DNA from 2 places in the Pseudarthrobacter sp. 902506025 genome. Region 1 is predicted to be linked to the other one. Evidence: riboswitches for the same ligand, from Rfam matches in the RefSeq annotation. Region 1 holds a riboswitch; the other holds the start of a gene.
What was found. A riboswitch is a leader RNA that binds a small molecule or an ion and turns the genes downstream of it on or off. The one in region 1 is predicted to bind glycine.

Region 1 (4,128 bases):
CCGGCCCATCAGTGATCTTCGTGTACATGATCATCGGCTTCATGCTGTTCTTCGTCATGCGTGCCATGGGTGAACTGCTGCTCAGCAACCTCAACTACAAGTCCTTCAGCGACTTTGCCGCCGACCTGCTGGGTCCGTGGGCCGGCTTCTTTACGGGCTGGACCTACTGGTTCTGCTGGGTCATCACCGGCATCGCCGATGTCATCGCCATCGCCGGCTACTCCCGTGAACTGTGGCCCGGGGTGCCCCTGTGGATTCCCGGCCTGGCCACCGTGGCCATCCTGCTCCTGCTGAACCTCACCACGGTGAAGGCGTTCGGCGAGACGGAGTTCTGGTTCGCACTCATCAAGATCATTGCCATCGCCGCGCTGATCATCGTTGGCCTGTTCATGATCTTCACCGGTTTCCAGTCCGACGCAGGCCCTGCCACCTTCACCAACCTGTGGAGCCACGGCGGATTCTTCCCGAACGAGTTCATGGGCTTCGTGGCCGGCTTCCAGATCGCCGTCTTCGCCTTCGTGGGCATCGAGCTGGTGGGCACCACGGCGGCCGAGGCCAAGAACCCGGAGCGGAACCTGCCCAAGGCCATCAACTCCATCCCCATCCGCGTGCTCCTCTTCTACGTAGGCGCCCTCATCATCCTGATGGCCGTCACCCCCTGGACCGAGTTCAGGGCCGGCCACAGCCCCTTCATCGCCATGTTCTCCCTGGCAGGCCTGGGCGCCGCGGCCACCGTGGTCAACCTCGTGGTGCTGAGCTCCGCGATGTCCTCCGCGAACTCCGGCATCTACTCGACCTCCCGCATGGTCTTCGGCCTTGCCCAGGAAGGCGACGCTCCCGACGTCTTTGGCAAGCTGTCCCGGCGCAAGGTGCCCCAAAACGCACTGTTCCTCTCCTGCGTGCTGCTGCTGTCCGGCGTCGTCCTCATGTACGCGGGCCAGGACGTGGGCAAAGCCTTTGACATGGTGACCACCGTCTCCGCCGTCTGCTTCGTCTTTGTCTGGTCCATCATCCTGGCCAGCTACATCGCCTTCCGCCGCCGCCGGCCGCACCTGCATGAAGCATCGAAGTTCAAGATGCCAGGTGGTGTTGCCATGGTCTGGGTGGTCTTCGCCTTCTTCGCCTTCGTGATCTGGACCCTCACCACCCAGCCGGACACCCTGGTGGCCCTGCTGGTCACGCCGGTGTGGTTCATCCTGCTGGGCGCCGCATGGTTCGTCCTCCGCCGCCGCCCCGCACACCAGGCCCGTTTCGCTACGTTCCAGGCTGAACTGCAGGCCGACCAGGACTTCACCGACGCCGCAGCCGGCAAGGCTGTCCGTACGGGTGCCGCCGCAGAAGCGGGGGAAGAGCGGGTCAACCGGTGATCGCTGAGGAGCTCCGCGCTTCCGGGCTGCGCGCATCCGAACCTGGGACTTCTGATGCCGGGCAGCCGCAGGCAGTGGCAGATCCGGAAACGGGCCGGGAATTCGTGCTGACGTTCCACTGCCCGGATGCCCTTGGCATTGTCCAGGCGGTGGCGGCATACCTGCTGGAACAGGAATGCTACATCGTGGACATCAAGCAGTTCGGCGACAGGGCGAGCGGGCGGTTCTTCATGCGCATCCACGTCACCTCGCGGGGTGAGCTGGACCTTGGCCGCCTCCGGGCCGGTTTCGGCCAGGTGGCCCAGGAGTGGCAGATGGACTGGCGGCTGGAACGCCACGGACGCAAGCAGCCCATCCTGGTGATGGTCTCCAAGTATGAGCATTGCCTCAACGACCTCCTGTTCCGCGCCCGCAATGGTGAATTGCCCGTGGAGATCGCCGCCGTGGTGTCCAACCATCCGGACCTGGAACCGCTTGCGGCGTGGCACGGTGTTCCGTTCCACCACATCCCCGTGACGCCGGAAACCAAGGCCGATGCCGAGGAGCGGCTGCTGGCCCTGGTGGACGACTACGCCGTGGAGTTGGTGGTGCTGGCCCGCTACATGCAGGTGCTCAGCGACGAGGCCACCACCCGCCTGAGCGGGAAGGCCATCAACATCCACCACTCGTTCCTGCCCAGCTTCAAGGGTGCGAAGCCCTATCACCAGGCCTACGAGCGCGGCGTCAAAACGGTGGGTGCCACCGCCCACTACGTCAACTCGGAGCTGGACGAAGGGCCCATCATCTCGCAGCAGGTCATCGAGGTGGACCACACGTACTCCGCCTCGGACCTGGTCACGGTTGGCCGCGACGCCGAATGCAAGGCGCTCACGAATGCCGTTCGCTGGCACGCTGAAGGGCGGATTGTCCTCTCCGGCAACCGGACGGTCATCCTCCGCTAGTTTGCGGGCCCATCCACGCGGCCGGCGCCCGCACTCCCTCCAAACGGAGGGGCAGGCGCCGGCCGCCGTGGCACCACTACTGAATACAGCCTTTCGAGCTGTGGCGGGAGAGTTCTCCCGGCCATCACCGGGCAGGCGCCGTAGGAGCAAATCCTCCCCAGGAATCTCTCAGGCCCATGTACCGTCACGGCGAGGCGACTCTGGAAAGCAGTGCTGCTCCGGCAGCACTCACCGACGGTGCAAGCAGGCCCTGATGGGTTTGCGGAATCTCTCAGGTCCAATACAGAGCGGGGAGGGACCCGATCCATGCCGTGCCACCTGTGGCCGGCCGAACCTGGAGTTCCTCATGACGATTCGATCCCTCATGGCACCAGCCGCAGCACCGACTCCCGCGGAAGGACAAGCCGGCAAGTACGGTACGGTACTGCCTGTCCGGATGCAGATCATTCCCTCGGAGGGTATTGCCGCCCGCATCCAGGCCGCCGTGCCCCCTGGGGCGCAGCTGACGGTGACGTGCCTGCCCCGCCAGGGTGTGGGACCCACCATCCGGACGGCCATTGAGCTTGCCTACCTTGGCTTCGAGGTTGTTCCGCACCTGGCCGCACGAAGCATCGAAAGCCGTGAGCAACTGGCCGGCGTGGTCCGTAACTGCCACGACGCCGGCATCACCGAAGTGTTCGCCGTCGGCGGTGACGCGGGGGAGCCGGCCGGTCCCTATGACAGCAGCCTTCCGTTGCTGGAGGACCTCGCGGAGGTCTCCGGCGGACGGATCCGGGCCGGCGTGGCGGGCTACCCCGAAGGGCACCCGGGCCACAGCGAACTGCACATGCTTGATGCCCTGCTGGAAAAGCAGCACCTGGCATCGTCAGTGGTGACGCAACTGTGCCTTTCGGCCCCACGGATCCAGTGGTACGCCCAAACCCTGCGCCGGGAAGGGGTGCGCCTGCCTGTCTGGGCCGGAGTGCCCGGCGCCGTTCCGCGGGCGCAGCTCATCCGCGCCGCGCTGAAAATCGGTGTAGGCCCATCCCTCACACTGCTGAACCGCAGGGGCCCCCTTGGCCGGCGCCTGCTTCAAGATGGCCGCTACTCCTCCGAGGCCATCGTCGCGGAACTGCAGCGCGGCGAAGCAGTGGAAGGTATCCACCTTTACACGTTCAACAACCTGGCCGGCCCCGGCAGCTAAAAAGGCCGGCCGCTGGGGTGGGCCGTGACGCGGAGCGGAAAGTTCAGCATGCTTAGTGTTTGTCCACATAGGATGGATAAGCACGGCAGCCTACCCGCTGCAGGTCGATTTGAATGAAGGTGACCATGGCCAGGCGCAGCAATCCCGCAGTACGGATCGCACAGGAAACCGCCCACAACGCGATGTTCGATGCCGACGGCAAACCCAAGCCCGGTGTCCACAACATGCTCCTCAAGGCAGTGCAGATCCAGCGGCCCCTGGTGGTGGCCTACATCCGCCGGCTCCAGAAGAAGCATCCGCGGGCCACAGCCGCCCAGTTGGCGGGCATCGCAGAGCGTGACTACCTGCGCGCAGTGACCGGAGGGGGTGCCCTGGTGGGTGCCACCGCCGTCGTCCCTGGTGTTGGAACCGTGGCGTCGCTGGGACTTTCCGCAGCCGCAACCGTCGGCTTCCTGGAGGCGACGGCCCTCTACGCGACGTCGCTGGCAGAGCTCCACGGCATCCGCCTCACCAATCCCGAGAAAGCCGGCACCATGGTCATGGCCATCATGCTTGGTGAGGAAGGGACCGCCCTGCTCGGAACGCTCAGCGGCCAGGCAGCCGGCGGCGCCAAGCCCGCCGACGTCTGGGGGAACAT
Region 2 (4,128 bases), on a different contig from region 1:
GCCGGTGTAGAGCACCGGGAAGTACTCGTTCAGCCGGGCTGCGACGTAATTGGCAGCCAGCAGCGCGGACTTGGTGGCCTCGGTGAGCCCTTCCCCGCCCATGAGCTTCACGTACGCCCAGGAGATCGGCAGGACGCCGGCCGAACCGAAGCGGGAAGCCGAGATCGCGACCCCGTGGCCTTCCTCATGCGTTGCCTTGTTGGCGTCGCCGGGCATGAAGGGCGCCAGGTGTGCCTTGGCTGCCACGGGCCCGACGCCGGGTCCGCCGCCGCCGTGGGGGATGCAGAAGGTCTTGTGGAGGTTGAGGTGGGAGACGTCGCCGCCGAACTTGCCGGGCTGGGCCAGTCCCACCAGGGCGTTCAGGTTGGCGCCGTCGATGTAGACCTGGCCGGCCGCCGCGTGCACGGCGTCGCAGACCTCACGGACGTCCCCGTCATAGACGCCGTGGGTGGACGGGTACGTGATCATGATGCAGGACAGGACGTCCTTGTTCGCTTCGATCTTGGCCGTCAGGTCATCGTGGTTGATGGTGCCGTCAGCGGCCGTGGCAACGACGACGACCTTCATGCCGGCCAGGACGGCGGAGGCGGCGTTGGTGCCGTGGGCGGAGGCGGGGATCAGGCAGACGTTGCGCTGCTCTTCCCCGCGGGAGTGGTGGTAGCCGCGGATGGCCAGCAGGCCGGCGAGCTCGCCCTGGGATCCGGCATTGGGCTGGATGGACACCTGGTCGTACCCGGTGATCGCGGTCAGGTCCGCCTCCAGGTCGGCAATCAGTTCACGCCAGCCTTCGGTCTGGGAGTCCGGGGCGAAGGGGTGGATGGAGGCGAATTCCGGCCAGGAGATGGCTTCCATCTCGGCGGTGGCGTTCAGCTTCATGGTGCACGAGCCCAGCGGGATCATGGTGCGGTCCAGCGCCAGGTCCCGGTCCGACAGCTTCCGGATGTAGCGCAGCAGCTGGGTTTCGGACCGGTGCGTGTTGAACACCGGGTGCTGCAGGTAGTCGGAGGAACGTCCGACGGCGGCCTCCAGTCCGAAGCCTTCAGCCGCGGCAACGGAGGCCCCAAAGACATCCGCGACGTCGGCGACGATGGCCGCCGTCGTGGTTTCATCGAGCGAGATGCCCACGGTATCGGCGTCGATGGAACGCAGGTTGATGCCGCGCGCTTCGGCATCCGCGACAAGCGCGGCAGCGCGTCCGGGGACGCGGACGGTAAGGGTGTCGAAGAAGCTCGTGTGCAGCACCTCCACACCGGCAGCTGCCAGCGAGGCCGCCAGCACCCGGGCGTGGCCGTGCGTCGTTTCCGCAATCGCCTTCAGCCCGTCGGGGCCGTGGTAGACGGCGTACATCGAGGAGACGATGGCCAGCAGGGCCTGCGCGGTGCAGATGTTGGACGTGGCCTTTTCACGGCGGATGTGCTGCTCGCGGGTCTGCAGCGCCAGGCGGTACGCGGGCACCCCTGCGTCGTCCTTGGACACACCCACCAGGCGGCCGGGCAGCGACCGCTCCAGGCCCTTGCGGACAGCCATGTAGGCGGCGTGCGGGCCGCCGAAGAACAACGGCACCCCGAAGCGCTGGGTGGAGCCCACGGCGATGTCGGCGCCCTGCTCGCCCGGAGGAGTGATCAGGGTCAGTGCCAGCAGGTCAGCGGCCACGGTGACCAGCGCGCCGCGGTCCTTCGCCGCCGCAATAGTGGCGGACTGGTCCCAGACCCGGCCGGAGGCACCGGGCTGCTGGAGCACGATGCCGTTGATGTCGCCGTCGGGCAGGCCGTTGGACAGGTCGGCGACCTCAACCTCGAAGCCGAGCGCCTCGGCGCGGCCCTTGACGATGGCGATGGTCTGCGGCAGCACGTCGATGTCCAGGACAGTCTTGCCGTCCGCTGCAGGCTTGGTCTTGTTGGAGCGGCGCATCAGCAGCACGGCCTCGGCCACGGCGGTGGCTTCATCGAGCAGGGACGCGTTGGCGATGGGCAGGCCCACCAGGTCCTGGACCATGGTCTGGAAATTCAGGAGTGCCTCGAGCCGGCCCTGGGAAATCTCGGGCTGGTACGGGGTGTAGGCGGTGTACCAGGCCGGGGCCTCGAGGATGTTCCGGCGGATCACGGCAGGGGTGATGGTGTCGTAGTAGCCCTGGCCGATCAGTTGCACGGCCGTCTTGTTCTTGGCGGCGAGCCTGCGCAGCTCCGCAAGGACTTCAACTTCGCTGAGGGCATCCTGCAGGCGGAGGGCTGTTTCCTGGCGGATGACTTTGGGTACGGCGGTGTCCACCAGGGAATCGACCGTGCCGTAACCAACGGCTTTGAGCATGGCGTCGACGTCGTCCTGGCGGCGTGCGCCAATGTGGCGGTCTACGAAGGTGGTGGAGGCTGGGGTAACCGACACGAAGGAACTCCATTTATTCAGGCGGCGAAGGGTACGCCACAGCTATTCGGGTCCCTCCCCGCTCTGTATTGGACCTGAGAGTTTCCGCGTTGCCTGCCTGGGCAGGACCCGCTTGCACCGTCGGTGAGCACAACAGCCGTTTCGCTTCCCCCAAGGGAGGCCGGACAACTGCCTGCTGCTTTCCAGAGGTGCCTCGCCGCGGCGGTACAGGGGCCTGCGAGATTCCTGGGGAGGATTTGCTCCTACGGCGCCTGCCTGTACTTCCGGCAGAACTCTCCCGCCGCAGATCAAAGGCTATTCATTTGTTGATGATGACGGCCGGTGACAGCCCTCACAACTCTCCATTGTCCTACGCCACAAGCCCTCCCGGCAAATGGAAAACTACCTGCGGAGCCGTTCCAAAGCAGCCAGGAGTTCCTCCACATCGGCGGCCGCTCCGCCTTCCGGCGCAGGGCCCACCGAAAGCATGGCATTGAAGTACAACCCGTCACCCATATACAGGACAGCCTTGGCCAGGCCGTGCCCCACATCTGCTGCGATCTCGTCCAGCCACCGCTGCTGGATGGCGGCGAACCGGCGGCGGGTCTCTTCATGTGCCACCTCGGCAAGCCGCGTGGCAGCCACGATGACCCGGTCAAGCGGAGTATCCGCCCAGACGGAGGAGCGGATGAAATACGCGGCAGCACCTTCGCTGGCGGAAGCCATCGCGTCGGCGTCCGCCTTGGCCAGGCCTTCCAGGCGGTCAAGCAGCACGGAGATGAGCGCTTCCTTATTGGGAAAGTGATAGAGGAGGCCACCTTTGGACACCCCGGCCTTCCGGGCTACGGCATCGAGGGTTGCAGCGCGCTCCCCCACGTCGATCAGCAGGGACTCGAAGGCGTCAAGGACCGCATCACGGGCTACAGGCTTTCGGGGCATGCCTTCCATCATGCCCTCCACCGGCAGGGAAGAAGGAATGCCCGCGTTTTCAAACTGTACCGTCCAGACGGTACAGTTATTGCATGACGACTTCCATCAGCCCGGCCCCCACCCAAAGGGACAGCACCGCCGCGCGGCCTCCGTGGCGGGATTGGCTTGCGCTGGGGCTGCTGATGTTTCCCGTGCTGCTGGTGGCAGTGGACAACACTGCCCTGACGTTTGCCCTGCCCGCCATCGCACGTGCCCTGGAACCGACCGGCCTGCAGCTGCTGTGGATCGTGGACTCCTATCCGCTGGTCCTGGCCGGGCTGCTGGTGTCAATGGGAAGCCTCGGCGACCGGATTGGGCGGCGGCGGCTGCTGGTCATCGGCAGCCTGGGCTTCGCCGGACTGTCCGCCGCCACGGCCTTCGCGCCCACCCCGGAGTGGCTGATCGCCGGCCGCGCGGCGCTCGGGTTCTTCGGCGCCATGCTGATGCCGTCCACCCTGTCGCTGATCCGCAATATATTCCCGGAACCCAACCGCCGGCGGCTTGCAGTGGCCATCTGGGCGGCCGGATTCTCCGGCGGCGCCGCCCTGGGCCCCATCCTGGGTGGATGGCTGGTGGAGCACTTCTGGTGGGGCGCCGTTTTCCTGGTGGCCGTGCCGCTCATGCTGCCCCTGCTGGCGCTGGGGCCGGCCTTCATTCCGGAATCAAAGGATCCCGCGCCGGGCAGGGTGGATATCCCAAGCGTCCTGCTCTCCATGCTGGTCATGGTGCCCGTGGTGTACGGCATCAAGTCAGTAGCCACCGAAGGCCCGGGCACGGCCGGGCTGGGCAGCATCGCCT

Region 2: it holds a riboswitch for glycine, as region 1 does, so the genes downstream of both, gcvP (aminomethyl-transferring glycine dehydrogenase) here and AB0280_RS21380 (methylenetetrahydrofolate reductase) in region 1, are expected to answer to the same signal.

What each region holds. Positions count from the first base shown of each region.
Region 1 is NZ_JBFBKW010000020.1:17,996-22,123, reverse strand. Features, by position in the region: gene cycA (D-serine/D-alanine/glycine transporter) at 1-1,367, shown strand, start outside; gene purU (formyltetrahydrofolate deformylase) at 1,442-2,308, shown strand; glycine riboswitch at 2,403-2,502, shown strand; gene AB0280_RS21380 (methylenetetrahydrofolate reductase) at 2,655-3,491, shown strand; gene AB0280_RS21375 (hypothetical protein) at 3,617-4,128, shown strand, end outside.
Region 2 is NZ_JBFBKW010000012.1:118,687-122,814, forward strand. Features, by position in the region: gene gcvP (aminomethyl-transferring glycine dehydrogenase) at 1-2,382, opposite strand, end outside; glycine riboswitch at 2,575-2,672, opposite strand; gene AB0280_RS18890 (TetR/AcrR family transcriptional regulator) at 2,764-3,300, opposite strand; gene AB0280_RS18895 (MFS transporter) at 3,384-4,128, shown strand, end outside.